4 regions of the Pantoea nemavictus genome follow, and region 3 is predicted to be linked to each of the others. Evidence: predicted binding sites of a transcription regulator. Region 3 holds the regulator's gene; each other region holds the start of a gene.
What was found. Region 3 encodes PhoB, which activates phosphate uptake and scavenging genes when phosphate is short. Its sites were predicted from a motif close to CTGTCATAAAACTGNCNNAT; they were not measured.
Positions count from the first base shown of each region.

Region 1: a site for PhoB is predicted at 2,404-2,423, ahead of uvrB (excinuclease ABC subunit UvrB). Genes of this name have one in related genera too.
Region 2: a site for PhoB is predicted at 5,418-5,437, ahead of phnC (phosphonate ABC transporter ATP-binding protein). Genes of this name have one in related genera too.
Region 4: a site for PhoB is predicted at 4,565-4,584, ahead of pstS (phosphate ABC transporter substrate-binding protein PstS). Genes of this name have one in related genera too.

Region 1 is NZ_JBBGZW010000001.1:3,428,067-3,435,591, forward strand. Features, by position in the region: gene WH298_RS15745 (IS110 family RNA-guided transposase) at 1-776, opposite strand, end outside; gene WH298_RS15750 (ABC transporter ATP-binding protein) at 1,023-1,739, opposite strand; gene uvrB (excinuclease ABC subunit UvrB) at 2,645-4,666, shown strand; gene WH298_RS15760 (gluconeogenesis factor YvcK family protein) at 4,704-5,606, opposite strand; molybdenum cofactor riboswitch at 5,802-5,938, shown strand; gene moaA (GTP 3',8-cyclase MoaA) at 5,927-6,913, shown strand; gene moaB (molybdenum cofactor biosynthesis protein B) at 6,931-7,446, shown strand; gene moaC (cyclic pyranopterin monophosphate synthase MoaC) at 7,449-7,525, shown strand, end outside.
Region 2 is NZ_JBBGZW010000001.1:400,761-408,285, reverse strand. Features, by position in the region: gene phnH (phosphonate C-P lyase system protein PhnH) at 1-87, shown strand, start outside; gene WH298_RS01975 (carbon-phosphorus lyase complex subunit) at 87-1,163, shown strand; gene WH298_RS01970 (alpha-D-ribose 1-methylphosphonate 5-phosphate C-P-lyase PhnJ) at 1,156-2,004, shown strand; gene phnK (phosphonate C-P lyase system protein PhnK) at 1,994-2,755, shown strand; gene phnL (phosphonate C-P lyase system protein PhnL) at 2,893-3,597, shown strand; gene phnM (alpha-D-ribose 1-methylphosphonate 5-triphosphate diphosphatase) at 3,594-4,730, shown strand; gene phnN (ribose 1,5-bisphosphokinase) at 4,730-5,263, shown strand; gene phnC (phosphonate ABC transporter ATP-binding protein) at 5,490-6,320, shown strand; gene phnD (phosphonate ABC transporter substrate-binding protein) at 6,347-7,273, shown strand; gene phnE (phosphonate ABC transporter, permease protein PhnE) at 7,484-7,525, shown strand, end outside.
Region 3 is NZ_JBBGZW010000001.1:3,138,175-3,145,699, forward strand. Features, by position in the region: gene WH298_RS14320 (AAA family ATPase) at 1-2,948, opposite strand, end outside; gene sbcD (exonuclease subunit SbcD) at 2,945-4,162, opposite strand; gene phoB (phosphate response regulator transcription factor PhoB) at 4,360-5,049, shown strand; gene phoR (phosphate regulon sensor histidine kinase PhoR) at 5,070-6,380, shown strand; gene WH298_RS14340 (PstS family phosphate ABC transporter substrate-binding protein) at 6,467-7,393, shown strand.
Region 4 is NZ_JBBGZW010000001.1:2,097,215-2,104,739, forward strand. Features, by position in the region: gene atpD (F0F1 ATP synthase subunit beta) at 1-567, shown strand, start outside; gene WH298_RS09630 (F0F1 ATP synthase subunit epsilon) at 592-1,011, shown strand; gene glmU (bifunctional UDP-N-acetylglucosamine diphosphorylase/glucosamine-1-phosphate N-acetyltransferase GlmU) at 1,175-2,545, shown strand; gene glmS (glutamine--fructose-6-phosphate transaminase (isomerizing)) at 2,688-4,517, shown strand; gene pstS (phosphate ABC transporter substrate-binding protein PstS) at 4,694-5,737, shown strand; gene pstC (phosphate ABC transporter permease PstC) at 5,827-6,789, shown strand; gene pstA (phosphate ABC transporter permease PstA) at 6,786-7,525, shown strand, end outside.

The sequences.
Region 1 (7,525 bases), 290 kb from region 3:
AACGCCTTACGCATCGCGCTGTTCCCCATCTTCGATATCCGGCTTTTGCCTTTCCACTCGCCGGACTCCTGCCGCATCGGGTTCAGACCCACCCACGCCACAAGCGCCTTGCTGCTTCTGAACCTCGACATATCGCCCATATACGCCAGCATCGTGCTGCTCAGCACGCCCGCGATACCCGGGATAGATTCAAGCAGCTCTTTGTTCTTTTTAAGGTCCGGGTCATTATTGATATGGTCGTTTATTGCCCGCTTTGTTTCGTCTATCTGCGCATCCAGCGCCGCAATGACCACGCGGATTGAGGGCTGCACTACCGCATCCGATATCTCCAGACGGTTCTCTTCCATCTGCCGCATTTCCTGAAGGTTCGTCAGGCGCTTCACCAGCGCTTTCAGCCTGCGCTCATTGAGTGGTGCCGGCTGCCACAGCGAGGGGCCGTGCATTTTGCAGTAGCGCGCTATCATGCGCGCGTCGTCCTTATCCGTCTTATTACGGTTCAGTTCGGCCTGGCCAAAGCGCTTAATGCGCGCCGGATTTTCCACGCTGACGTCATAGCCCTCATCGTGCAGGAAGGTGGCCAGCGGCTCGCTGTACGCGCCGGTGGCCTCCATGCAGATATGGCAGCAGCCGAACGGCCCCAGCCATTTCTTCAGGGCGCTGAAGCCTTTAGGCGTGTTGGGGAAGACTTTGGTTTTGTAAGACGTCTCGCCTTTCCAGACGGCCACATCAAACTTTTTCGAAGCAATATCAATACCGACGGGCATACGTGTTTGCATAGATTCTCCTTAACAGCATCAGGGAAACCGCCATGACCATCCTTATGGATGCGTGCTCGAAGCACAGGATACCGTCCGGTCTTGAAGGCGGGAGTTAAGTTGCCGGGGATGAATCTACTAAGCAGGCTTTGTGCCCAGGGGTCGCCCCCATCTCACCAGCAACTTCCCGATGATCAGTCGGGGATCATAGCACCCGGAGGAGAATGATCGAGATATAAGGGTCGCCATTTACGGCGACCAGGATATCTAGGTCGCGGTTAACCACTTACTCACGGTAACGTCATCCAGCTGCGCCACTTTGCCGTGCGCTACGTTGCGTCCGCGATGCAGCAGCAGGAAGTAGTCGGCGACGCGACGAACGAAGGATACGTGCTGCTCCAGCAGCAGAATCGTCAAACCATATTCCCGGTTGAGCCGACGAATCAGATTGCCCATCTCCTCCTCCAGCCACGGCGACATCCCTTCCGTCGGCTCATCCAGAATCACCAGCTTCGGTTGCAGCACCAGCGCGCGCGCCAGCGCCAGATGTTGCTGCTGATCCATCGGTAACTCGCCGCTGCGTTGATGGCGCAGTGAATAGAGCGCAGGAAACAGATCAAACACCATTTCAGGAATGGCGCGGCTGCGATCGTCCTGTGCCGCCATCAGGGCAATCAGTAGGTTATCCTCCACGCTCATCTGCGAGAAGATATGCCGACCTTGCGGCACATAACCAATGCCGGTGCGGGCGCGCAGTTCCGCGGGCTGCAGCAGCAAATCTTCCGGGGGGGAGCCATCCTCCTGCCAGGTCATTGAACCGCTGTTAATCGGCAAACGACCCATGATGCAGTTCACTAACGTGGTTTTGCCCATGCCTGGACTGCCCAGCACGCCCGTGCAGGTGCCGGGTGGCAGATCGAGATCCACATCCCATAGGATGTGGTTTTGACCGTAAAACTGATTCACCGAACGTAAACTCAGCATCTGACATACTCCTTCCAGATTATTAGCCTGAATGCTCCCGCTCTGTGTCGTCTGGCATACAGTCGTGCACGATTGATGGACACCATTGTCGTCGGCAATAGCCGATATGGACTCGTCACTCCATACCGCTAATCATTGCAATTCCCAGGCCAGGTTAAAGATATAAGCGGGTCATCGTCTGAAACCGAGCAAATAAGCGCTTAAAAGTTGAGTAACGCTTAACAATTCCAGACGGTAATAAATTCGACTGCACTTTGACGGTGCTGACTACTCAACGTTTCTGGTGCATCTGATCGTTCGTAAAGCACGCACTGAAGAAATAAGTGGCCTTAACGGCGGGTTTTTCTACGCGGAAACGCCCGTTGATGGGCAAAAAGAGGAGGTTAATGCGACACGCAATGGGAGAAAAATAAATACGAAAATAAATTTTTTCGCCCTTAAAAAGACGCGGGAGAAAATTATACACAGCTGATGGGCTCGGGGCTGGATTCACTTATCCACCATTACTGTGGATAACCTTGTGCATTAGCGACTGAAAACCGGGCGCAAGCGAGTAAATTCGCGGCCTTCATACATTATGATGAGAATCTGGGCTTTTAGGTGAAATTTAATTAAAACAGCAGGTTAATTAAAATCAAGCATGCGATTTATCTGCCTTGTCATCAGACTGCAATTTAATGACACTCTATTGACAAATGTTAAAAGCGTCCTCCCTTTGGGGATAACATTGCGCAACAACAGCTTGCTGCTTGCCGCATAAATTGCACTGAAGAAAATCATCGGCACGTGCCATAATCGTGCAAGGTTACTGTAATTATGTCCAGTATTTTTTTCTGGCAAATTCGTCATAGCAGAGTAGAATTAGCAGCCTGCCCGCCGACTTCATCTGCTGGAACCGCCAAAACATGAGCAAAGCCTTTAAACTCAACTCCGCTTTCAAGCCTTCAGGCGATCAACCTGAGGCCATTCGCCGCCTTGAAGAGGGCCTTGAGGATGGGCTCGCGCATCAAACGCTGTTGGGCGTAACCGGCTCAGGTAAAACCTTTACCGTGGCGAACGTGATAGCTGACTTGAATCGGCCGACCATGGTGCTGGCGCCGAATAAAACCCTGGCAGCGCAGCTGTATGGCGAGATGAAGGAGTTCTTCCCGGATAACGCGGTGGAGTTTTTCGTCTCTTACTACGATTACTATCAGCCTGAAGCCTATGTGCCGAGCTCTGACACCTTTATCGAGAAAGATGCGTCGGTGAATGAACACATTGAGCAGATGCGTCTCTCGGCCACCAAAGCGCTGCTCGAGCGTCGTGATGTGATTGTGGTGGCCTCGGTTTCTGCCATCTACGGTTTGGGCGATCCCGACCTCTATTTAAAAATGATGCTGCACTTAACGCGCGGCATGATTATCGATCAGCGCAGCATTTTGCGTCGACTGGCGGAGCTGCAATATGCGCGCAACGATCAGGCTTTCCAGCGCGGGACTTTCCGCGTACGTGGCGAAGTGATTGATGTGTTTCCGGCCGAATCGGACGATATTGCGCTGCGTATTGAGCTATTTGACGAAGAAGTTGAGCGGTTGTCGCTGTTCGATCCGCTCACCGGCCAGATTGACTCCGTCATTCCACGCTTTACCGTCTATCCCAAAACGCACTACGTGACGCCGCGCGAGCGCATTCTGCAGGCGATGGAAGATATCAAAGTTGAGCTGGTGGATCGCCGTAAGGTGCTGCTGGAGAACAATAAGCTGCTGGAAGAGCAGCGCATTTCTCAGCGTACCCAGTTCGATTTAGAGATGATGAACGAGCTGGGTTACTGCTCCGGTATCGAAAACTACTCGCGCTATCTTTCTGGCCGTGGACCGGGCGAGCCGCCTCCGACCCTGTTTGATTACTTACCGGCAGATGGTTTGCTGGTGGTCGATGAATCGCACGTGACCATTCCGCAGATTGGCGGCATGTATCGCGGCGACCGGGCGCGTAAAGAGACGCTGGTGGAGTATGGCTTCCGCTTGCCGTCGGCGCTGGATAACCGCCCGATGAAGTTTGAAGAGTTTGAGGCTTCAGCGCCGCAAACCATTTATGTCTCGGCGACACCGGGCAACTACGAGCTGGAAAAATCGGGCAGCGAAGTGATCGATCAGCTGGTGCGTCCAACCGGCCTGCTCGATCCGATTCTCGAAGTGCGTCCGGTGGCGACGCAGGTCGACGATCTGCTGTCAGAAATCCGCAAGCGTGTGGAGATTAACGAGCGCGTGCTGGTTACGGTGCTGACCAAGCGCATGGCGGAAGATCTCACCGAATATCTGGTAGAGCACGGCGAGAAGGTGCGCTATCTGCACTCTGATATCGATACCGTAGAGCGTATGGAGATCATCCGCGATTTGCGCCTCGGCGAATTTGATGTGCTGGTCGGCATTAACTTGCTGCGTGAAGGGTTAGATATGCCGGAAGTGTCGCTGGTGGCGATTCTGGATGCCGATAAAGAGGGCTTCCTGCGTTCTGAGCGCTCCCTGATTCAGACCATCGGCCGCGCCGCGCGTAACATCAACGGCCGGGCTATTCTCTACGCCGACAAAATTACCCCGTCGATGGAGCGCGCGATGGGCGAAACCGAGCGCCGTCGCGAGAAGCAGCAAAAATACAACGAAGAGAACGGTATCGTGCCGCAAGGGCTCAACAAGAAGATCACTGATATTCTTGAGCTCGGCAAAAATGTGGTAAAAACGCGCGGCAAAGGCAAAACCGCCTCGCGCACTGCGGCAGAAGCAGAAGCCAACTACATGGCGCTTACGCCACAGGCGATGCAGAAGAAAATTCACGAGCTGGAAGGGCAGATGCAGCAGCATGCGCAAAATCTGGAGTTCGAAGAGGCGGCCAGCGTGCGCGATCAGTTACATCAGCTGCGCGAACTGTTTATTGCTGCTTCGTAGTGCCTGCGTAGGGTGCGCATAAATGCGCACCTGGAAGCTAAACCGCTTGAATCGCGTGTTCCAGCGCGATGCGCAGCAGCTGGCGATCGTGTCGATATTTAATATCGGCGGCTTCCAGCGGTTCGCGAATGATTAAGCGTTGTTCCACACCGGCAATATCCGCTGACGGCCCGACGACAATCGCATCAATCACCCGCTTGCCAATGGCTTTTTCCATAATCGCCAGCTTATCCGCGACATTCAGACTGGCGGCTGCCGGGCTCAGTTCGCGACCAAGATTGCCGATAAACACCATGGTGGCAGGCGTGCGACGCAGCGCACGCGCCATATCTTCCATCAACAAAATGGGCATCAGGCTGGTGTAAAAACTGCCAGGGCCGATCAGAATCAAGTCGGCTTCGCCTATTGCCTCGATCGCTTCACGCGTCGGCTGCACGTTGGGATGCAGCATCAACTCTTCGGGCGGCTGTCTCATTTCATCAATCGCAGTTTCGCCGTATACCATATTCCCTTCGCCATCCTGAGCCACCAGATCGACCGGCTGTTCCGACATGGGGATAAGAAATGCATCGACTTTGAGCAGATTGCGAATGATGTTAATCGCCTCCAGTGGCCTCACGCTGAGGTGATCCAGCGCTTTAAGCATCAGATTGCCAAGGTTGTGGCCAGCTAACTCGCCGTTACCGCTAAAGCGATACTCAAACATCGCCGTCGCTACGCTAGGTTCGGTGATCAATTGATTGATGCAGTTGCGCATATCACCCCAGGCAATGCCGCCTTCCGAGCGGCGAATGCGGCCGGTGGAACCGCCATTATCGGTGGTGGTGACAATGCCGGTTAAGCGCGAGCCTAACGGTGCTAACGCTGACATCACGCGGCCCAGGCCGTGTCCGCCACCCAATGCCACTACGCGATCCAAATCTGCCAGGGTTCGATTCATGTTTCTCCTTTGTTGCTGACGTCCTCGCGTTGAGGCGTAGTTGAACTGATGTGCATCAATATCTGTGAGATATTTTACCGTATCCTGTCGCGAAAATGCGGTGAAAATACGTTATGTATCAATATATATAGCGAAATTCACTGATGGATGCTAATCGCTAATCGCGCTACCATTCGTTTTAACCGTGTTGTCCACAATGACAACAAACTCCCAAGCCTGGTTTCCTAAGTCGTTAATGATATGGAATGCAGGCCGCAGCCTTGAGCTGCCAGGGTGCAGAAAGAAATGACTGCATCTCCCGACTTTGGAAAGGTGTTCAGGTGCCACAATTTACAGATGCCTACGCGCGCAGCTTTTACTATCTGCGCCTGTCGGTCACGGATGTGTGTAACTTCCGTTGTACCTACTGCTTGCCGAACGGCTACAAGCCGAACGGAACGCACAACAAGAGCTTTCTCTCGCTGGATGAGATTCGTCGCGTGACGCGTGCCTTTGCGGCCGCGGGCACCGAAAAAGTGCGTCTGACCGGCGGCGAGCCCTCCATGCGCCGTGATTTTATCGACATTATCGCGGCAGTGCGCGAAAACGACGCCATCCGCCAGATTGCGATGACCACCAACGGTTACCGCATGGCGCGCGATGTACGTGCCTGGCGCGCAGCCGGCCTCACCCATATTAACGTCAGCGTCGATAGCCTCGATGCGCGCCAGTTTCACGCCATAACCGGACAGGACAAATTTGCCGAGGTGATGGCGGGAATTGATGCCGCTTTTGATGCCGGTTTCGAGAAAGTGAAAGTCAACAGCGTGCTGATGCGTGATGTGAACAGCCATAGCCTCAGCACCTTCCTTGAATGGCTGCGCCTGCGGCCGATTCAACTACGCTTTATCGAGCTAATGGAAACCGGCGATGGCAGCGATCTGTTTCGCCGTCATCACATCTCTGGTGAAGTGATTCGCGATCAGCTGATCATGCAGGGCTGGCAGCGCCAGCCACGTGGCCGCAGCGACGGTCCGGCGCAGGTGTTTCGTCATCCCGATTATCAGGGCGAAGTGGGCCTGATTATGCCGTACGAGAAAGATTTCTGCGCCAGCTGCAACCGCCTGCGCGTTTCGGCGCTGGGCAACCTGCATCTGTGTCTGTTCGGCGATGGCGGCGTGTCGCTACGCGATCTGCTGGCGTCTGACGATCAGCAAGCGGAGTTGCAGGCGCGCATTGCGCACAGCCTTGGGCAGAAAAAGCAGACGCATTTCCTGCATCAGGGCAATACCGGCATCACGCAAAACCTCTCCTTTATTGGTGGCTAAACACAGGAGTTACGGCCATGGGTAAACCTTCCGGCGAATTTGTCGCCTTAAATGTGGCGGTGATGACCGTCTCTGACAGCCGCGATGCCAGCAATGACACCTCCGGCGATTTCCTGCGTGAAGCCCTGGCAGAAGCCGGGCATCAGGTGGTGGACCGCGCGCTGGTGCCGGACAACCGCTATCGCATTCGCGCCACGGTATCGCGCTGGATCGCCAGCGACGATGTGCAGGTGGTGATCGTCAATGGCGGCACCGGTTTTAACAGCAAAAACAGCACGCCTGAAGCCTTGCTGCCGCTGTTTGATCGCGAAATCGAAGGCTTTGGTGAGCTGTTTCGCATGATCTCCTATGAAGAGATTGGCAGCTCGACGTTGCAGTCGCGTGCTGTCGCCGGTTTGGCCAATCAGACGTTGATTTTTGCCGTGCCGGGATCGACCAACGCCTGCCGCAGCGGCTGGGAACGCATTATTGAAGATCAGCTGGATGCGCGTACGCGTCCGTGTAATTTTGTCTCTCATTTGAAGAAGTTGTAAGCATGTCATCCTTAACGCATATCAATGCCGCTGGCGAAGCCCACATGGTGGATGTCTCTGGCAAAACCGAAACGGTGCG
Region 2 (7,525 bases), 2.7 Mb from region 3:
CCCTTCCCGCAGGGCGTGGATCTGATTTTCACCTGCGGTGAAGCGATGATGGCGCTGCCACGCACCACCGACGTGGAGGTGTGCTGATGTACGTTGCGGTTAAAGGGGGCGAGAAGGCAATTGCCAGCGCCCATGAGCTGCAGGCCGATTTGCGGCGTGGCGACCGCGCACTGGCGGAAGTGCAGTGCGATCAGGTGGCACAACAGCTCGGATTAGCGGTCGATCGCGTGATGACCGAAGGCGGCATCTACGATCCGCAGCTGGCGGCCCTGGCAATCAAACAGGCAAGCGGCGATTTAGTCGAAGCGATCTTCCTGCTGCGCGCCTACCGCACCACGCTGCCGCGCCTTGCCGACAGCCTGGCGCTGGCAACCGATGAGATGCGCCTTGAGCGCCGTATCTCCGCCGTCTACAAAGATCTGCCCGGCGGCCAGGTGCTCGGCCCAACCTATGATTACAGCCATCGTCTGCTCGATTTTACCCTGCTGGCCAATGGCGAAACGCCCGCCGCGCCGCGTGACGATCAGGCGCTGCCGCAACGTTGTCCGCACGTGTTCAGCATGATGACCCACGAAGGGTTGGCGGCACGCGAAGAGGATGACGGCAGCGAACCGTGCGACATCACCCGCGAGCCGCCCGGTTATCCGGCGACGCGCGCGGCGCGTCTGCAACAGCTGGTGCGCGGCGACGAAGGCTTCTTGCTGGCACTCGGCTACTCGACGCAGCGCGGCTACGGCCGTAACCATCCGTTCGCCGGCGAAATTCGCACCGGCTATCTCAGCGTCTCGATCTGCCCGGAAGAGCTGGGGTTTGACATCGAGATTGGCGAAATCCTGCTGACCGAATGCGAAATGGTCAATGGCTTCACCACCGAAACCCGCAGCGCGCCGCACTTCACGCGCGGTTACGGCCTGGTGTTTGGTCGCTCCGAGCGCAAAGCGATGGCGATGGCGCTGGTGGATCGTGCGCTGCAGGCACCGGAGTATAACGAACGCATTGCCGGTCCGGCGCAGGACGAAGAGTTTGTGCTGTCGCATGCCGACAACGTCGAAGCGGCGGGCTTCGTCTCGCACCTGAAACTGCCGCACTACGTCGATTTCCAGGCGGAGCTTGAGCTGCTGAAACGGCTGCGCCAACAGCATCAGGAGCAGAACCATGAGTGAGTTAACCGGCTACAACAACGGTTATCTGGATGAGCAGACCAAACGCACCATCCGCCGCGCAATATTAAAAGCGGTAGCGATTCCCGGTTATCAGGTGCCGTTTGCCGGACGCGAAATGCCGATGCCGTATGGCTGGGGCACCGGCGGCATTCAGATCACCGCCAGCATTATTGGTGACGCCGATGTGCTGAAGGTGATCGATCAGGGCGCCGATGACACCACCAACGCGGTATCGATTCGGCGCTTCTTCCAGCGCGTCAGCGGCGCGGCCACCACTGAACGCACGATTGATGCCACGCTGATCCAGACGCGTCACCGCATTCCCGAAACGCCGCTGGAGGAGGATCAGATCCTGATTTTCCAGGTGCCAATCCCGGAACCGCTGCGCTTTATCGAGCCGCGCGAGACCGAAACCCGCACCATGCATGCGCTGGAGGAGTACGGCATCATGCAGGTGAAACTGTATGAAGATATCGCCCGTTATGGCCATATCGCGACGACGTATGCCTATCCGGTGAAGGTCAACGATCGCTACGTGATGGATCCGTCGCCAATCCCTAAATTCGACAACCCGAAGATGCACATGATGCCAGCGCTACAGCTGTTTGGTGCCGGACGTGAAAAACGCATCTATGCGCTGCCGCCGTTCACCAAAGTGGAGAGCCTCGACTTCGACGATCACCCGTTCAGCGTGCAGCAGTGGGATGAACCCTGCGCGCTATGCGGTTCGCGCCACAGCTACCTTGACGAGGTGGTGATGGATGACGCCGGTACGCGCATGTTTGTCTGCTCCGATACCGATTTTTGCCACCAGCAGCAGGAACAACAGCATGCACAGTGAACAGCCGCTGCTTGCGGTCAACAATCTCACCCACCTTTATGCGCCAGGCAAAGGCTTTGAAGAGGTGAGTTTTGAACTCTATCCCGGCGAAGTGTTAGGCATTGTCGGGGAATCCGGTTCGGGCAAAACCACGCTGCTGCGCAGCCTGTCGGCGCGGTTAGCGCCGCAGCAGGGCAACATTCTCTATCGCGCGCAGGATCTCTATCAGCTGAGCGAGAGCGATCGTCGCCGCCTGCTGCGCACCGAATGGGGCGTGGTGCATCAGCATCCGCTGGATGGTTTGCGTCCGCAGGTGACGGCGGGTGGCAACATCGGCGAGCGCTTGATGGCGGTGGGCAATCGCCATTATGGCGATATCCGTCAAGAGGCGATGCGCTGGCTGCAGGATGTCGAAATCCCCGCCAACCGTATCGACGATCTGCCCACCACCTTCTCCGGCGGCATGCAGCAGCGTTTACAGATTGCGCGCAACCTGGTGACGCAGCCGACGCTGGTGTTTATGGATGAGCCGACCGGCGGTCTGGATGTATCGGTGCAGGCGCGCCTGCTGGATCTGCTGCGTACGCTGGTGCGTGAGCTGAATCTGGCGGTGGTGATTGTCACCCATGATCTCGGCGTGGCGCGTTTGCTGGCGCATCGCCTGCTGGTGATGAAGCAGGGTCGCGTGGTGGAGAGCGGGTTGACCGATCGGGTGCTGGACGATCCGCATCATCCGTATACCCAGTTATTGGTTTCGTCGGTGCTGAGTTAATCGCGCGATGAAGGCGAGCACATTCCGTAGCGGCGCAATTTATTGCGCATACGCAGGCACGGTGTCGCAACTACGCGCGATGAATCGCGCCGCTACGATGCTGTGCAGGCAATGAATGAATTCATCAGGACATCAACATGCAACCTTTATTGCGCGTAGAGCAACTCAGCAAAACTTTTGTGCTGCACAACCAGAGCAGCGCCGCGCTGCCGGTGCTGCAGAATGCCAATCTTGAAGTCAGCGGCGGCGAATGCGTGGTGCTGCATGGCCGCTCAGGCAGCGGAAAATCGACGCTGCTGCGCGCGCTGTACGGCAATTATCAGGCCAACAGCGGCCATATCTGGCTGCAACATCAGGGTGAATGGATCGACATGGCCAGTGCGCCCGCGCGGCAGATTCTGGCGATTCGCTGCCATACCGTTGGCTGGGTCAGCCAGTTTCTGCGCGTTATTCCGCGCGTGCCGACGCTGGAAATCGTCATGCAGCCGCTGCTGGAGCGCGGTACCGCACGCGCCTTCTGCGAAAAGCGCGCCAAAGAGCTGCTAACGCGCCTCAACGTGCCGGAGCGTTTATGGTCGCTAGCGCCGTCGACCTTTTCCGGCGGTGAGCAGCAGCGCGTCAATATCGCGCGCGGATTTATCGCCGACTATCCAGTACTGCTGCTGGATGAGCCGACCGCCTCGCTGGATAGCGCCAACAGCGCCGCGGTGGTGGAACTGATTGAGCAGGCGCGCGCCCGTGGTGCCGCTATTGTCGGTATTTTCCATGACGAAGCGGTGCGCGAGCGCGTCGCCGATCGCCTGCACGTCATGCAGCCAGTCAACACAGGAGCAGAAGCATGATTATTAATAACGTCCGGCTGGTGCTGGAGCAGGAAGTGGTGGCCGGATCGCTGGAGATCCGCGATGGACGCATTGCCAGCTTCAGCGACAGCGTTAGTCAGCTGCCGGGTGCACTGGATGGCGAAAACGCCTTCCTGCTGCCGGGTTTGGTGGAGCTGCATACCGATAACCTCGATAAATTCTTCACGCCACGCCCGAAAGTCGATTGGCCGGTGCACTCGGCGATGAGCAGCCATGATGCGCTGATGGTCTCCAGCGGCATTACCACGGTGCTGGATGCGATTGGCGTCGGCGACGTGCGTGATGGCGGCCATCGTCTGGATAATCTGACGAAAATGATCGACGCGATTCAGGACAGCAATCGCAAAGGGATTAACCGCGCCGATCACCATTTGCATCTGCGCTGCGAGCTGCCGCACAACACCACGCTGCCGCTGTTTGAAGCGCTGATGAATACGCCGGAGCTGTCGCTGGTGTCGCTGATGGATCACTCGCCGGGCCAGCGCCAGTACGCCTCGCTGGAGATGTATCGCACCTATTATCAGGGCAAATATCAGCTCAGCGACGAGCAGATGGATCAGTTTGAGCGCGAACAGCTGGCGCTGGCCGCTGAGTTCTCGACGCCGAACCGCAATGCCATCTCCAGTTTGTGCCGTTCGCGCGGCATTCCGCTGGCCAGCCACGATGATGCCACGGCGGCACACGTCGCCGAATCGCATGATGTCGGCAGCGCCATCGCCGAATTCCCCACCACGCTGGAAGCGGCGCGCGCCTCACGGGAATGTGGCATGCAGGTGCTGATGGGGGCGCCTAACATCGTGCGCGGCGGATCGCACTCCGGCAACGTGGCGGCGGCGCAACTCGCCAGCCACGGCCTGCTGGATATTCTCTCCTCCGATTATTATCCCGCCAGTCTGCTCGACGCGGTGTTCCGTTTGGTCGCTGATGAACGCAATACGCTGACGCTGCCGCAGGCGGCGGCGCTGGTGACGCGTAATCCGGCACAGGCCATTGGCCTGCACGATCGCGGTCGCATCGCCGAAGGGCTGCGTGCCGATTTGGTGCTGGCGCATACCGATCACGGACATTCGCATATTCGTCACGTCTGGTCGCAAGGCAAGTTGGTGTTCTGATGGCGCGCCTCATCTGGCTGACCGGGCCTTCGGGCGCGGGCAAAGACAGTCTGCTGAATGCGTTGCGTGAGGCGCCGCCGGATAACCTGCTGATCGCCCATCGCTACATTACGCGCGCGGCCGATGCCGGCGGCGAGAACCATGTGGCGTTGAGCGAGCTGGAGTTCCGGCGGCGTGAAGCGCTCGGTCTGTTTGCCGTCAGCTGGCAGGCGCATGGCCTGCACTATGCGCTGGGTAAGGAGATCGATCTGTGGCTGGCGCAGGGACTTAACGTGCTGGTCAACGGTTCGCGTCTGCATCTGCCGCGGGTGCAGCAGCATTACGGTGCCCAGCTGTTGCCGCTGGTGTTGCAGGTGTCGCCAACGGTGCTGGAACAGCGGCTGCGCCAACGTGGGCGCGAGTCGGAAGCGGAAATCGAGAAGAGGCTAGCGCGCGCGGCCGAACCCTTGCCGGCGCACTGCTATGCGTTGAACAACGATGGTGCGCTGAGCGATACGCTCGAGCAGCTGCGACATTTGCTAGGTGCGCGATAAATCGCGCCGCTACGGATACGTGCGTTTTGTATGTCTCGTTCTCACCATTCGCACCATCCGTAGCGGCGCAATTTATTGCGCAATGCCCGGATGGGTGCGGTGCCGATCACCACGCTTTGCCGTGAAAACGCGCTGTCACCGTTTAATCATTTTACTGTCATCAAGCTTTCATGCGATTTGCCCGTAATAGCGGGCAATCAACCGCTCAGAAGAGATGGAGTGCACCATGGCACAAGCATTACTGAAAACCGTCGTCGACAATCCTTTTCCGCCCCTCACCGGGCAGGGCAACAAGGTGCTGTCGGTGCAGGGATTGTGCAAAGCGTACGGCGCCAACCTGGTGCTGGATAATGTGAGCTTCGATCTGCATGCGGGCGAGCTGGTGGCGGTGATTGGCCGCTCAGGCGCAGGCAAATCGACGCTGCTGCATATGCTCAACGGCACTATCAGCGCCTCACAGGGCGCGATTCTTAGCAATCGCCAGGGCGAAGTGGATCGCGATGTGGTGACGCTGAATAGCCGCCAGATGCGTGAATGGCGCAGCGAATGCGGCATGATCTTCCAGGATTTCTGTCTGGTGCCGCGCCTCGATGTGCTGACCAACGTGCTGCTGGGGCGTTTAAGCCAGACCTCAACGCTCAAATCGTTCTTCAAAGTGTTTTCCGAAACTGACCGCGCCCGCGCCATCGAGCTGTTGCAGTGGATGAACATGCTGCCGCAGGCGCTGCAGCGCGCGGAAAACCTCTCTGGCGGCCAGATGCAGCGCGTGGCGATTTGCCGGGCGCTGATGCAGAACCCGCGCATTCTGCTGGCGGATGAGCCGGTGGCGTCACTCGATCCGAAAAATACCAAACGCATCATGGACGTGCTGCGCCAGGTGAGCGAGCAGGGCATCAGCGTGATGGTCAACCTGCACTCAATCGAACTGGTGAAAAGCTACTGCACCCGCGTTATCGGCATTCAGCGCGGCAGAGTGCTGTTTGATGGACATCCTTCCCAGTTGACCGACGGCCTGATGCATGAGCTGTACGGCGACGAAATTAACCAGCTCCACTAACTTCCACGGCAAGAGAACAACCACCAATGAAACTGACCTCTTTAGCTTTACTGACTATTGCGATGGCTTTTGGCGTTAACGCAGCGGAAGCACCAAAAGAACTGAATCTCGGCATTCTTGGCGGCCAGAACGCCACGCAGCAGATTGGCGATAACCAATGCGTGAAAGATTTCTTCGATAAAGAATTGCAGGTCGATACCAAACTGCGCAACTCGTCTGACTACTCCGGCGTGATTCAGGGCCTGCTGGGCAACAAAATCGATCTGGTACTGAGTATGTCGCCAGCCTCTTACGCTTCGGTTTATCTGCAGAACCCAAAAGCGGTAGATGTAGTCGGCATTGTGGTGGATGACAAAGACGGTTCCCAGGGCTATCACTCGGTGGTGATCGTTAAAGCGGACAGCCCGTACAAAAAGCTGGAAGACCTGAAGGGCAAATCATTCGGCATGGCCGATCCGGATTCAACCTCCGGCTTCCTGATGCCAAACCAGGCATTTAAGAAAGCGTTCGGCGGCTCGGTTGATGACAAGTACAACAACACCTTCTCCAGCGTGACCTTCTCGGGCGGCCACGAGCAGGACATCCTCGGCGTGCTGAACGGTCAGTTTGACGGCGCGGTGACCTGGACGTCGCTGATTGGCGACCGCGAAAGCGGTTATACCTCCGGCGCCTTTGGTCGTTTGATTCGTATGGATCATCCGGATCTGATGAAGCAAATCCGCATTATCTGGCAGTCACCGCTGATCCCGAACGGCCCGATTCTGGTGAGCAACAACTTGCCCGCTGACTTCAAAGCGAAAGTGGTGGCAACCATCAAGAAACTGGATAAAGAAGATCACGGCTGCTTTGTTAAAGCGGTGGGCGGTGCCCAGCACATCGGCCCGGCAACCGTGGCGGATTATCAGAATATTATCGATATGAAGCGTGATTTGATGAAAGGGTCGCGCGGGTAATTTATTGGGTGCTCGCTGCTGCAGGGATAGTGCTGGCTGTCCCCCTCCTCGGTCCTCCCCCGCGAGCGGGGGAGGAAGATGCTGCCATATGTTGCTTATGCAGCTGCATGTGGCAACGTCTCCTTCCCCCACAAGTGGGGGAAGGCCGGGATGGGGGACAGCCAGCACGAACCAGCCAGCACACCACCCCAACCAACAGGAATCTCCCTCTTGACCGATTTCGAACACTACTACCAACGCATCCGCCGCCAG
Region 3 (7,525 bases):
TGCTGGTGTAGCGTGAGCTGCTGCTGACGCCGCTGCTCAAGCGTTTGCAGCCGCTGGCGCAGCTGCTGCACCTCGCTTTCCTCCAGCAGTGCGGCACGCAGCGCGGCTTCATCAGCAAAATCACTCTGCTGTAGTGCGGCAAGCAGGGCGGCTTCCGCCGCGGCTACGCGATCGTGCAACGTCTGCTGCTGCGCGGTGATTTGCTCACACTGACCATTCAGGCTGTGCAGCGCGCTTTGCGCCTGTTGCCACTGTTGCAACTGCTGCGCCAGCGCCTGTTCACGCTGTTGCAGGGCGGCGTGCTGCTGCTGGCGCGCTGTCGCCACTGACTGCTCGCCAAACAGCTGCTGACGCTGCTGCTGCTGTTGCTGGAGCTGTTGCTGCAGGGCGCTGAGCGAGTGCTGCAATTCATCGAGACGCTGCTGCTCGCGTAGCTGGTTCTGTTGCAGGCTGTTGCGCTCACCCTCGGCTTTGGCCAGCTGCGGCTGCAATTCTGCGAGTAACCGCTCACTTTCCTGCCATTTGCTCCAGCGCTGCTGCAAGACGCTAAGCCAGTTTTCGCGCGCCCCCGGTTCCGGCAGATGAAGCTGGTGCTGCGCTAACTGCTGCTCCAGCTGCTGCGCCAGTTGCTGCCTGGCGCTGCGTTCGCTGGCTTCGCGCTGGCTAAGTTCGTCCAGTGTTTGCTGCGTGCTGGCGATCTGCTGCTGCGCCAGCTGCTGCTGGTTTTGCTGCTGCTGCCACAACTGCTGCTGGTGCAGATGGGCATCCTTCGCCTGCTGCACGGCGCGCGCGGCGTTTTCCCGTGCCTGAAGCTGCTGCTGCTGGTTGCTTTCCTGCGCATCCTGCTGCTGCAGCCACTGCGCGAATGCGTCCTGCTGCTCCAGCGAGCAGGACAGGGCAAGCGGGTCGCACAGCGTTTGCCACTGCGTTTGCGCCGTCGCCAGCTGCTGGTCGAATTCGTCAATCTCCTGCTGCAAGGCCTGCTGCTGTTGCAGCGACAGCTTCTGCTGCTCGCCTTTGGCGGTGCCGGACTCTTTTAACTGCGCCACACGGGTTTCTAGCGCGGCCAGTCGCTGCTGGTTTGCGCCGGGTTCAAGCTGCTGATATTGCGCAATGGCGGGATGCTGGCACGAGCCGCACAGCGGGCAGGGCTGATCCGGCTGTAACTTCGCGCGTTCGTCAGCCAGCTGCGCGATGGTGCGCTCCAGCTCGCAAATTTTGCGCACATCCAGCAGCGCTTGATGTTCGCGTTTGTACTCTTCGCGCAGCGCCTGCAACGCCTGTTCAGCGTCCTGATGCTGTTGCTGCAGCTGCGTTAATTTCTGCTGACGCTGCAACCGCTGCGGCTGCAGCGAGCGCCACTGCGCGGCTAACAGGCTGAGCTGCTGACGCGCTGCGCGCTGCGTTTGATGCTGAGCCAGCGCGCTGCGCAGCTGAGTCGTGCTGACTTCGGCCTCGAGCGAAGTTAGTACTTGCTCCGCTTGCAGGCGCAGCTGAGCAGCGTGAGCTTCGGCCTGCTGCAGCGGCTGCGCCGCCTGTTCACGCTCAGCCTGCGCCTGTTGATGCTGCGCAAGCTGGCTGCGCTGCTGCTGTTGCTGCGCATTCAGCTGCGTCAGCGTCTGTTCGCGCTCATCGAGCCGCGCGATCTCCGCCTGCCAGCGCGTCAGTTCTGCGCCCCAATCGGCGACAGCGGCTTCGCGGGTACGGAATTCCTGCTGCTGGGTGAGCTGCTGCTGTAAACGTTCACTTACCTGCTGTTGCTGACTTAGTGCGGCTTGGCTGTTGTGCAGCGCCTGCTGCTGCTGAACGTGTAGCCGTTGTTGCTCGCTGAGCTGCTGGGCGTTATTGGCGATGCGGTGATCCAGCGGAATAACCTGTTCGGTCAGCAGCGTTTCCAACTGCTGCTGTTGCTGGATAGCCTGCTCACGCGCCTGCTGTGCCGCTTGATAGTGGCTTTCGCCCTGCTGCAGAGCGGTTTTCGCCTGCTGCTGTTGGCTGTGAAGCTGCTGTGACTGCTGCTCCAGCGACAGCCGATCGCGTTGCAACTGTTCGCGCTGCTGCAACTTATCGCGCAGTTTTTCTGCCGGTTCGGCACGCGCCAGCCGTTGACGATCGCTATCGGCCTGCTGCCAGGCCTGTTGTGCAGCGAGCAGCGTCTGTTCTGCCTGCTGCTGTTCCTGGGTGAGCTGCTGCGCTTGCGTCAGCCAGTGCTGTTGCTGCTGCGCCTGCGTCAGCTGTTGGTTGAGGATTTGCTCCTGCGTGCCGAGTTCTGCCAGCTGTTGTGTCAGCTCTGCGCGCCGCGCCTCGTCCAGCAGCGACATGCCGCCTGCGCGCGCGCGCAGGGTATCCAGCTCGCTGCGGGCGCTGCGCCAGCGTTCGTAGATCTGAATCGAAATTTGCCCGTAGATCTCGGTGCCGGTCAGCTCTTCCAGCAGCTCGGCGCGTTCGCCGGGTTTGGCATTGAGGAAGGCGGCAAACTGGCCCTGCGACAGCATCATGGAGCGGGTAAAGCGCGCGAAATCGAGTCCGGACAGGGTTTCGATCGCTTTTAGCTTGTCACCGACTTTATCCGCGACGATCTGATTATCGGCGACGCGCGCCAGCTCGACGCGCGGTGCCTGTAGCTTACCGTCGGCCTGACCGCGGGCGCGATTCTGGCTCCAGAAGGCGCGCCAGGCTTCACCTTTGATTTGAAACTCAACTTCTGCCAGACATTCGGCGGTGTCGCGGGTGATCAGCTCATTTTGCGTTTGCGACAGCGTGCCAAGGCGCGGCGTCTGGTGATAGAGCGCCAGACAAATGGCATCAAGCAGGGTGGTTTTGCCCGCGCCGGTGGCGCCGGTAATGGCAAACAATCCGTTACTGGCAAAGGGCTCGCGGCGGAAGTCGATAAACCATTCGCCGCGCAGTGCATTGAGGTTTTTAAAACGGAGCGTCAAAATTTTCATGCTAACGGATTCTCCAGCGCGGCCAACTGGCTGCGGAACAGCAGCGTCAACTGCTCGGCCTGGTCGGCGTCCAGCTGATCATCCTGCGCCAGCCGGCGGGCAAACACCTCTTCCACTTTTAGTTCACTCAGGGTTTCGTTATCCAGTCGCTCCAGGCTGCGCTGTCGCTGTTCACGGCTGCGGCGCACCAGCAGCACTTCAACCGGCAAATTTTCCGTCAAGGCTTCGATGCGGCGCTGCAAGTCGCTGAGATACTCCTGGGTGGTGATTTCGATGTCCAGCCAGGTTGGCTGCTCGCCTGCACTTGCGCTGAACTGAGCCAGCTGATGTTCGATCTCCGCCATGGAGCCTTTGAGCATCTGCATCGGCTGGAAGTGGGGAATGGGCAACGGCGTGACGGCATCGAGCGTCGCGCTGAACTCCAGCAGGAACACGCTTTTCTCGCGGCCGAGTTCATCAAAGCTGAGTGGAATCGGCGAGCCGCTGTAGCGAATATGGTCGCTATCGGCGATGCGCTGAGGACGATGAATATGGCCCAGCGCGATGTAATCGGCGGGCGGGAACGCCTGCGCCGGGAAGGCATCCAGCGTGCCGATATAGATGTCGCGTACGGAATCGCTTTTCGTAACGCCAACGGTGGTGAGATGGCCGGTGGCAATAATCGGTAGCGTGCTTTCCAACGCATCGCGCTGCGCCTGCGCGGCGGCGAAGCACTGCTGATAGTGCTGCGCGATGGCTTCCAGCAGGGAAATCTGCTTCTCGCGCCCGGATTGGCCGGCCTGGCTGCGCAAAATATCGCGCGGACGCAGATAAGGAATGGCGCACAGCAGCGCCCCCGGCGCGCCATCGCGCTGCTTCAGGGTTAATACCTGCTGCTCGCCGTGGGGCGTCGCGCTGGTAATCACCTGGGTATTCAGGCAGGCCAGCAGCTCGCGCGATTCATTCAGCGTGGCGACCGAATCGTGATTACCGGCCAGCACCACCAGTTGACAGCCGCTGGGCTGCAGCGCCACCACAAAACGGTTAAACATTTCGCGCGCGTAGCTCGGCGGCGATCCGGTATCAAACAGATCGCCGGCGATGATCAGCGCATCCACCTGATGCTGCACAATCTGATCCAGCAGCCAGTCGAGAAACGCCTGATGTTCTCTGGCCCGACTTTTGCTGTAAAAGAACTGGCCGAGATGCCAGTCAGCGGTGTGAATGATGCGCATGTTTGCTCCGTGCTGAGTTTAGCGAAGGCGAATTATAACCACTTAAGATCACAAAGAAAAAAAGCAGATTTTTATTGTGACATTTCCGTTTTTTATCTATCTATCTTAAGGCGGTGTTTTCATAAAAGTGTCATAAAACTGACGCATAATGGCGCCGCAAATCCCAGTGACACGGTGTCACACTAGCAGGAGTTATAATGGCTAAGCGCATTTTGGTTGTGGAAGACGAAGCTCCCATCCGTGAAATGTTATGTTTCGTGCTGGAACAGAATGATTACCAGCCTATTGAGGCGGAAGATTATGACAGCGCGATTGGTAAGCTGATCGAACCCTGGCCTGATTTAATTCTGCTGGACTGGATGTTGCCCGGTGGCAGCGGGATTCAGTTTATCAAGCATTTGAAGCGCGAAGCCATGACGCGCGACATCCCGGTGATGATGCTGACCGCGCGCGGTGAAGAAGAGGATCGCGTACGTGGTCTGGAAGTGGGCGCGGATGATTACATTACCAAGCCGTTTTCACCGAAAGAGCTGATGGCACGCATTAAAGCGGTGATGCGCCGTATTTCACCGATGGCGGTGGAAGAGGTGATTGAGATGCAGGGTTTGAGCCTCGATCCTTCGTCGCATCGCGTGATGTCCGAAACCACACCGCTGGAGATGGGGCCGACCGAATATAAATTACTGCACTTCTTTATGACGCATCCGGAACGCGTTTACAGCCGCGAACAGCTGCTGAACCACGTCTGGGGCACCAATGTGTATGTCGAAGATCGCACCGTTGACGTGCATATTCGCCGTTTACGCAAAGCGCTGGAGCTGACCGGCCACGATCGCATGGTTCAAACCGTTCGCGGAACAGGGTATCGTTTCTCTGCCCGCTACTAATCGTAAACGGAGTTTTTACCGTGCTGGAACGACTCTCCTGGAAGAGACTGTTGACCGAGCTGGCGCTGGTCTGTTTACCTGCGCTGGTGCTCGGTCTGTTGTTCGGCTATCTGCCGTGGTTGCTGCTGATTGCGGTGACCGGTGTGATGTTTTGGCACTTCAAAAACCTGATGCGTCTGTCGCACTGGCTGTGGGTCGATCGTTCGATGACGCCGCCAACCGGACGCGGCAGCTGGGAACCGCTGTTTTACGGTTTGTATCAGATGCAGCTGCGCAATCGGCGCCGTCGCCGGGAGCTGGGCAATCTGATCAAACGTTTCCGCAGCGGCGCTGAATCGCTGCCGGATGCGGTGGTGCTGACCACCGAAGAGGGCACCATTTTCTGGTGTAATGGTTTGGCGCAGCAGCATCTCGGCTTGCGCTGGCCGGAGGATAACGGCCAGAACATCCTGAACTTACTGCGTTATCCTGAATTCTCCCGCTATATCCGCCAGCGTAAATTTGATACGCCGCTAACGCAGATCCTCAATAATCAGCATCATATGGAATTCCGCGTCATGCCTTACAGCGAAGGGCAGTGGCTGATGGTGGCGCGTGATGTCACCCAGATGCACCAGCTTGAGGGCGCGCGACGTAATTTCTTCGCCAACGTCAGTCATGAACTGCGCACGCCGCTCACCGTGCTGCAGGGTTATCTGGAAATGATGGATGATTCGGTGATGAACGAGCGCACGCGCAGTAAAGCGTTGCACACCATGCAGGAGCAGACGCGGCGCATGGACAGCCTGGTGAAGCAACTGCTGACTTTGTCGCGTATCGAAGCGGCACCGGCCATCGACCTGAAAGAGACGGTGGATGTACCGGGCATGCTGCTGCTGCTGCAGCGTGAAGCGGAAACCCTGAGCCAGGGACGCCACACCATCCATTTCCATACCGATCCGCATCTCAAAGTGTTCGGCAATGATGAACAGCTGCGCAGCGCCATTTCCAACCTGGTTTACAACGCGGTGAATCACACGCCGGAGGGCACGCGCATCGACATCAGCTGGTTGCGCACCCAACAAGGCGCGCAGTTTAAAGTGTGTGATGACGGACCCGGCATCAGCGAGCAGCACTTGCCGCGCCTGACCGAACGCTTCTATCGGGTAGATAAAGCGCGCTCACGCGCCACTGGCGGCAGCGGATTGGGGCTGGCGATTGTGAAGCATGCGCTTGGCCATCACAACGCGCGATTGGAGATCACCAGCGTGCCGCATCAGGAAACCTGTTTCAGTTTTCTTCTGCCGCCACGGTTGATTGTGGCTAACGTGATTCAAGAGCGAGTTAACTAAGGTTTGCACGACGTAGCGGCGCAATTTATTGCGCGATAAATCGTGCCGCGACAGAATAGACGTCTTAATGAATTGCGGAATCGCTGATGAAATCGCTGTTGCTCTCCTGCTTGCTGCTTTGCGCTGCTTTAGCGCACGGCCAACAAACTATGCTGACCGGCAATTTGAGCAGCGTCGGCTCGGATACGCTGGGTTATTTGATGACCTTGTGGGGCGAGGATTTCAGCCGCCAGTCACCGGGCGTTAATGTTCAGGTACAGGCGGCGGGATCCTCAACCGCACCCACCGCACTGGCGGCCGGGGCCGCGCAACTGGGCGCGATGAGCCGCCCGATGCAGATCGACGAACGTCAACTCTTTATCGCCCGCTACGGCTATCCGCCGCTTGCGGTGCCGGTGGCGATGGATGCGCTGGTGGTGGTGGTCAATCAGGACAATCCGTTGCCGCGCATCGCGCCGCAACAACTCGATGCTCTGTTTTCCATTACCCGGCTGTGTGGCGCACAGCAGGTGCCGCAGCATTGGGGCGATCTTGGCCTGAAGGCTAGCCAGTGGGCGACGCGCAGCATTCAGCGCTATGGCCGCAACTCGGCTTCGGGAACATGGGGCTTCTTTAAGCAGCAGGCGCTGTGTAAAGGCGATTTCCGTGCCGACGTCGCCGAATTCCCGGGTTCTGCTGCGGTGGTACAAGCGGTTGCCGCCACGCCTAACAGCATCGGTTACGCCAGTTTTGGCTTTCATCTCAGCGGGGTGAAGATGCTGCCGGTGGTGACAGCAGACGGCGACAGCGTGATGCCGGATGCCGAATCGATCCGCAGTGGCCGCTATCCCTGGTCGCGTCCGCTCTATATCTACGTCAATAAAGCGCCCGGCAAACCGTTGCCGCCGCTGGTCAGTGCTTTCCTGCATCAGGTGCTGTCGCCTCAGGGACAGCGACGGGTGAGCGAAGCCGGTTATCTTCCGTTATCGGATAACCAGATGGCACAAGCGCGTGCCGCCATTGAGGGAAATTGAAGAACGTGCATCTGATCATGAAATTCCTTCATGTGAGCTGAATTTTCTTCTATTGCCGAAGGGGTAACAGCGTGGCATTCTTCTCGGACATATAGCCATCCAGATGGCTAAAAATAACCAGCCGAAATTATA
Region 4 (7,525 bases), 1.0 Mb from region 3:
GCAGAAGAGATGGGTGTGTTGCAGGAGCGTATTACCTCCACCAAGACCGGTTCAATCACCTCTGTACAGGCCGTTTACGTTCCTGCGGATGACTTGACTGACCCGTCACCAGCAACCACCTTTGCTCACTTAGACTCAACCGTTACGCTGAGCCGTCAGATCGCCTCTCTGGGTATCTACCCAGCCGTTGACCCGCTGGATTCTACCAGCCGTCAGCTGGATCCACTGATCGTGGGTCAGGAGCACTATGACGTTGCGCGTGGCGTGCAGTCTCTGCTGCAGCGTTACCAGGAACTGAAAGACATCATCGCCATCCTCGGTATGGACGAGCTGTCTGAAGAAGACAAACTGTTGGTGGCACGTGCGCGTAAGATTCAGCGCTTCCTGTCTCAGCCGTTCTTCGTTGCTGAAGTCTTCACCGGTTCTCCAGGTAAATACGTTACCCTGAAAGACACCATCCGTGGCTTCAAAGGCATCATGGAAGGCGAATTCGACCACCTGCCAGAGCAGGCGTTCTACATGGTCGGCGCTATCGAAGAAGCCGTAGAAAAAGCGAAGAAACTGTAATTTCGGTTTCCCAGGAGGAATGGTATGGCTATGACTTATCATCTGGACGTGGTCAGCGCGGAGCAACAAATGTTCTCCGGTCTGGTTCAGCGCATCCAGGTGTCAGGTAGCGAAGGTGAGCTGGGTATTCGTCCTGGCCACGCCCCGCTGCTGACAGCCATCAAGCCTGGTATGATTCACATCGTGAAACAGCACGGCGAAGAGGAGTATATCTACCTCTCTGGCGGCGTGCTGGAAGTACAACCTGGCAGCACCACCGTTCTGGCTGACACCGCGATTCGCGGTGAAGACCTTGACGAAGCGCGCGCGCAGGAAGCGAAACGTAAAGCGGAAGAGCACATGAACAGCAGCCACGGCGACGTGGACTATGCTCAGGCTTCTGCGGAGCTGGCGAAAGCCATCGCGAAACTGCGTGTTATCGAGCTGACCAAAAAAGCGATGTAATCAGGCTTTATGCGTCACGAAATGCCAGCCCTTTGGGCTGGCATTTTTTTTGCCTGGCGTTTGCTGCAGCGCGATGACACCCGCTAATTTCGACCTGAGAAAAATGTAGTAATCTCAGGGTTAAACCTTACACTTTCGAAAGTTGAAGAGAATCAGGATAGTTATGTCTACGAACGCGATGAGTGTGGTGATCCTGGCCGCTGGCAAAGGCACCCGAATGTATTCCGACCTGCCTAAAGTTCTGCACACCCTTGCAGGAAAACCGATGGTCCAGCACGTGATTGATGCCGCAACAGGTTTGGGCGCACAGCAGATCCATCTGGTTTATGGCCATGGCGGTGATTTACTGCAATCAACATTGGCGGATAACGCACTTAATTGGGTGTTGCAGGCAGAACAGCTCGGCACCGGCCATGCGATGCAGCAGGCGGCCCCTTTCTTTGCTGATGACGAAGATATCCTGATGTTGTACGGCGATGTGCCACTGATCTCGCAAGCCAGCTTGCAACGTCTGCGTGACGCTAAACCGGCTGGTGGCATTGGTTTACTCACCGTGGTTTTGGATAACCCCACCGGTTACGGCCGCATCGTGCGTGAAAACGGCACGGTGACTGGCATTATCGAGCAGAAAGATGCATCGGCAGAACAGCTAAAAATCCAGGAAATCAACACTGGCATCCTGATTGCCAACGGCGGCGATCTCAAGCGCTGGCTGGCGCAGCTCAACAACAACAATGCGCAGGGCGAATTCTATATCACCGATATCATCGCCATGGCGCATCGTGAAGGCCGGGTGATCAATGCGGTACACCCGGCGCGTATCAGTGAAACCGATGGGGTAAATAATCGCCTGCAGCTGGCAACACTTGAGCGCGTATATCAAAGCGAGCAGGCAGAAAGGCTGCTGCTGGCGGGTGTGATGCTGCGCGATCCGGCACGTTTCGATCTGCGCGGCTCGCTGCAGCATGGACGTGATGTTGAGATCGATACCAACGTGATCATCGAAGGCGAGGTCACGCTTGGCAACCGCGTCAAAATTGGCGCAGGCTGCATCATCAAAAACAGCGTGATTGCGGACGACTGTGAAATCAGCCCCTATTCGGTACTCGAAGATGCCACCTTAGCCGCTGCCTGTACGGTTGGACCTTTCGCGCGTCTGCGTCCGGGCAGCGAGTTGGCTGAAGCAGCCCACGTCGGCAACTTCGTTGAAATGAAGAAAGCCACGCTGGGTAAAGGCTCCAAAGCCGGTCATCTCTCCTACCTTGGCGATGCGGAAATTGGCGCGGGCGTGAATATTGGCGCCGGCACCATTACCTGCAATTACGATGGCGCCAACAAATCCAAAACCATCATCGGCGACAACGTGTTTATCGGTTCAGATACACAGCTGGTGGCACCTGTCAGCGTGGCGAGCGGCGCGACTATTGCCGCCGGCACCACCATAATGAAAGATGTGACAGCCGCTGACCTTGTCTATAACCGTAAAGAGCAGAATCAGAAGTCTGGCTGGCAGCGCCCGGTAAAGAAAAAATAAATTTTAAGGGCCGACAATGATCGGCCCATTAGCAGTGCCATAACTATATCCCCTTCTCTACAAGGCTCGGGGAACCGGCAACGCCGGAAATCAGGTCGTATGACAACGCAATGGCCAAAAGCCATGAAGTCAGGAAATTACTATGTGTGGAATTGTTGGTGCAGTAGCGCAGCGTGACATCGCAGAAATTCTGCTGGAAGGTTTGCGTCGTCTTGAGTATCGCGGTTATGACTCTGCCGGTCTGGCAGTGGTTGATCGACAGGGGCACATGACGCGCCTGCGTCGTCTGGGCAAAGTGCAAAATCTGGCGGAAGCGGCAGAACAACAGCCGCTGATTGGTGGCACCGGCATCGCGCACACGCGCTGGGCGACCCACGGTGAGCCGTCAGAGGCCAATGCGCATCCGCATGTTTCTGAGCACATCATCATCGTGCACAACGGCATCATTGAGAACCATGAGCCGCTGCGCGCCCAGTTGCTTGAGCGCGGCTATCACTTTGCCTCAGAAACCGACACTGAAGTGGTGGCGCATCTGGTGCATTGGGAGCAGAAGCAGGGCGGCACGTTGCGTGAAGTGGTATTGCGCGTGATCCCGCAACTGCGTGGCGCTTATGGCATGGTGATAATGGACAGCCGCGATCCATCGCTGCTGGTGGCGGCGCGTTCCGGTAGCCCGCTGGTGATTGGCCGTGGCGTGGGTGAAAACTTTATCGCTTCCGATCAACTGGCCTTACTGCCGGTGACGCGCCGCTTCGTTTATCTGGAAGAGGGCGATATCGCGGAGATCACCCGCCGCGAAATCACTATCATCGATCGTGAAGGCAAGCCCGCTAAGCGTGCTGAAATCGAATCGACCGCACAGTACGATGCCGGTGATAAAGGCATCTATCGTCACTACATGCAGAAAGAGATTTACGAGCAGCCAAATGCGATTAAAAACACCTTAACCGGGCGTTTTAATCACGGTGAAGTCGATCTCAGCGAGCTGGGCGCGGATGCCGAGAAGCTGCTGAGCCAGGTCGAACACATTCAGATCATTGCCTGCGGCACCTCATACAACTCCGGCATGGTGTCGCGCTACTGGTTTGAATCGCTGGCCAACCTGCCTTGTGATGTGGAGATCGCCTCCGAATTCCGCTATCGCAAATCCGCGGTACGCAAAAATAGCCTGCTGATCACGCTGTCACAATCGGGTGAAACCGCCGATACGCTGGCCGCGCTGCGTCTGTCGAAAGAGCTGGGTTATCTCGGTTCGCTGGCGATCTGTAACGTGGCTGGTTCATCGCTGGTGCGTGAGTCAGATTTGGCGCTGATGACCAAAGCCGGCACCGAAATTGGTGTTGCTTCGACCAAAGCCTTCACCACGCAGCTGGCGGTGTTGCTGATGTTGGTGGCGAAACTCGGTCGTCTGCACGGCATGAAAGCCGAAACCGAGCACGAAATTGTGCATGCGCTGCAGGCATTGCCAAGCCGTATCGAGCAGATGCTGGCGCAGGATAAAGTGATTGAAAGCCTGGCGGAGGGTTTCTCGGATAAACATCACGCGCTGTTCCTTGGGCGTGGCGATCAGTATCCCATCGCCATGGAAGGTGCGCTGAAGCTAAAAGAGATCTCCTATATCCACGCCGAAGCCTATGCGGCAGGCGAGCTGAAGCATGGTCCGCTGGCGTTGATTGATGCGGATATGCCGGTAATCGTGGTGGCGCCAAACAACGAACTGCTGGAAAAGCTGAAATCCAACATTGAAGAGGTACGCGCGCGCGGCGGTTTGCTGTATGTGTTTGCCGATCAGGATGCCGGTTTCAGCGACAGCGAGGGCATGAAAATCATCTCACTGCCACACGTAGAAGAGGTGATTGCACCGATCTTTTACACTGTGCCGTTACAGCTGCTTTCCTATCACGTAGCGCTAATTAAAGGCACCGATGTAGACCAGCCGCGTAACCTGGCAAAATCGGTTACCGTAGAGTAATCAGTCATCAGAGTGGGCCCGCAACGGGCCCGCTTCATTTCCGCATGCTGTCATATAACTGTCACATTTCGTACATTTCACTGTCATCAAACTGTCCTATTTTCCCTCCAGCAGCAATCACTAACTCCTACTAAAAAGGCATTGAGCCTGATTTTTTTAAATCCCCTGGAGGGAACATGACACTGATGCGTAGCACCGTAGCCCGAATCCTCGCCGCCACCTTCGCAGTAAGCGCGGTCTCTGCTTTTGCAGCAACCGATCTGACGGGCGCAGGCGGGACATTCCCGGCACCGGTTTATGCCAAGTGGGCAGCCGAGTATCAGCAAGCCACCGGTAGCAAAATCAACTATCAGGGTATCGGTTCTTCAGGCGGCGTGAAGCAAATCATCGCGAAAACCGTCGATTTCGGTGCGTCAGATGCGCCAATGAAAGAAGAAGATCTGCAGAAAAATGGCCTGTTCCAGTTCCCTACCGTCATCGGTGGTGTGGTGCTGGCGGTTAACATCCCAGGTGTGAAATCAGGTGAATTGACTCTCGACGGTAAAACCGTGGGTGATATCTACCTCGGCACCATCAAAAAGTGGAACGACCCGGCAATCACTAAACTGAACCCAGGCGTGAAACTGCCAGATTCCAACATTAACGTGGTCCGCCGCGCTGACGGTTCCGGTACTTCATTCGTCTTCACCAGCTACCTGGCGAAAGTGAACGAAGAGTGGAACAGCAAAATTGGTAAAGGTAACACCGTTAACTGGCCAACCGGTCTGGGCGGCAAGGGTAACGACGGCGTAGCCGCTTTCGTACAGCGTTTGCCGGGTTCGATTGGCTACGTAGAGTACGCTTACGCCAAGCAGAACAACCTGACCTACACCAAACTGGTTGATGCCGACGGTAAAGCGGTAGCACCAAGCGAAGAGAGCTTTGCTAACGCGGCGAAAGGCGCAGACTGGAGCAAAACCTTTGCTCAGGATCTCACCTTCCAGAAAGGCAACGATGCCTGGCCAATCACCTCAACTACCTTCATCCTGATTTATAAAGATCAGGCTAACGCTGAGAAAGGTAGCGAAGTGCTGAAGTTCTTCGACTGGGCTTACAAAGGTGGCAGCAAAACCGCAACCGACCTGGATTATGCAGCGCTGCCAGAAAGCGTCGCTAACCAGATTCGTGCAGCGTGGAAAGCCAACATTAAAGATAGCTCCGGTAAAGCGCTGTACCAGTAACCGATTTACCTGGCCAGCCGAGACGGTTGGCCAACCCCAATGGGCGGCATGCGTGCTGCCCTGACATCCTCCTGAGAACAGAGAATTCTATGGCTGCCACTAAGCCGACGTTCAAAGCCCCCGGTAAACAAGGCGACATGATTTTCGGCGCGCTGGTTAAGCTGTCCGCGCTTATCGTGTTGCTGTTGATGGGTGGCATTATCGTCTCCCTGATTTTCTCCTCCTGGCCTAGCATCCAAAAATTTGGTTTCTCCTTCCTGTGGAATAAAACCTGGGATGCGCCGAACGAACAATTTGGTGCGCTGGTACCGATTTACGGCACCCTCGTCACCTCGATTATTGCCCTGATCATTGCCGTGCCGGTGAGCTTCGGCATTGCGCTGTTCCTGACGGAACTGGCGCCAGGCTGGCTGCGTCGCCCGCTGGGCACCGCCATTGAGCTGCTGGCAGCGATCCCGAGCATTGTTTACGGCATGTGGGGCCTGTTTGTTTTTGCCCCGCTGTTCGCCGAATATTTCCAGACGCCGGTTGGTAATGTGATGTCGAATATCCCGATTGTCGGCACGCTGTTCTCTGGCCCGGCTTTTGGTATCGGTATCCTGGCGGCGGGCGTGATTCTCGCCATCATGATCATTCCGTACATCGCCTCGGTGATGCGTGACGTGTTTGAGCAGACGCCGGTAATGATGAAAGAGTCGGCTTACGGTATCGGCTGCACCACGTGGGAAGTGATCTGGCGCATCGTACTGCCGTTCACCAAAAACGGTGTGATCGGCGGCGTTATGCTCGGCCTGGGGCGCGCTTTGGGTGAAACCATGGCGGTAACCTTCATCATCGGGAACACCTACCAGCTCGACAGCCCATCGCTGTTTATGCCGGGCAACAGTATTACCTCCGCGCTGGCCAACGAATTTGCTGAAGCGGAATCCGGCGTGCACGTAGCGGCACTGATGGAGCTGGGTCTGATTCTGTTCGTGATTACCTTTATCGTGCTGGCGATCTCCAAACTGATGATCCTGCGACTGGCGAAGAGTGAAGGAGCCCGTTCATGACCGTTATTGAAGTGCAGGCTCGCGCTGAGCTGGAAGCATCGCGCCGCAAAATGCAGGCGTGGCGCAGTACCAAAAACAAAATTGCCCTGACGCTGTCGCTGCTGACCATGGCTTTCGGCCTGTTTTGGCTGGTGTGGATTCTTTTCACTACAGTGACGCGCGGTGTCGATGGTTTGAGCTGGTCGCTGTTTACCGAATCGACTCCGCCACCCAATACTGCCGGTGGTGGTTTGGCCAACGCCTTAGTCGGCAGTGGCTTACTGATTTTCTGGTCGACGATCATCGGAACGCCGCTCGGCATCATGGCCGGGATTTATCTGGCGGAATATGGCCGTAAACACTGGCTGGCAGAAGTGATTCGCTTCATCAACGATATCTTGCTGTCCGCACCCTCGATAGTGGTGGGTCTGTTCGTCTACACCATCGTGGTGGCGCAGATGCAGCACTTCTCCGGCTGGGCCGGCGTGGTGGCGCTGGCGCTGTTGCAGATACCGATTGTGATTCGTACCTCCGAGAACATGCTGCGTCTGGTGCCAGACAGCATGCGTGAAGCGGCTTATGCGCTGGGTACGCCGAAGTGGAAGATGATTTCAGCCATTACGCTGAAAGCCTCTGTTTCCGGCATCATCACCGGTGTGCTGTTGGCTGTAGCGCGTATCGCCGGTGAAACCGCTCCGCTGCTGTTCACTGCGCTGTCGAACCAGTTCTGGAGCACCGACATGATGCAGCCGATCGC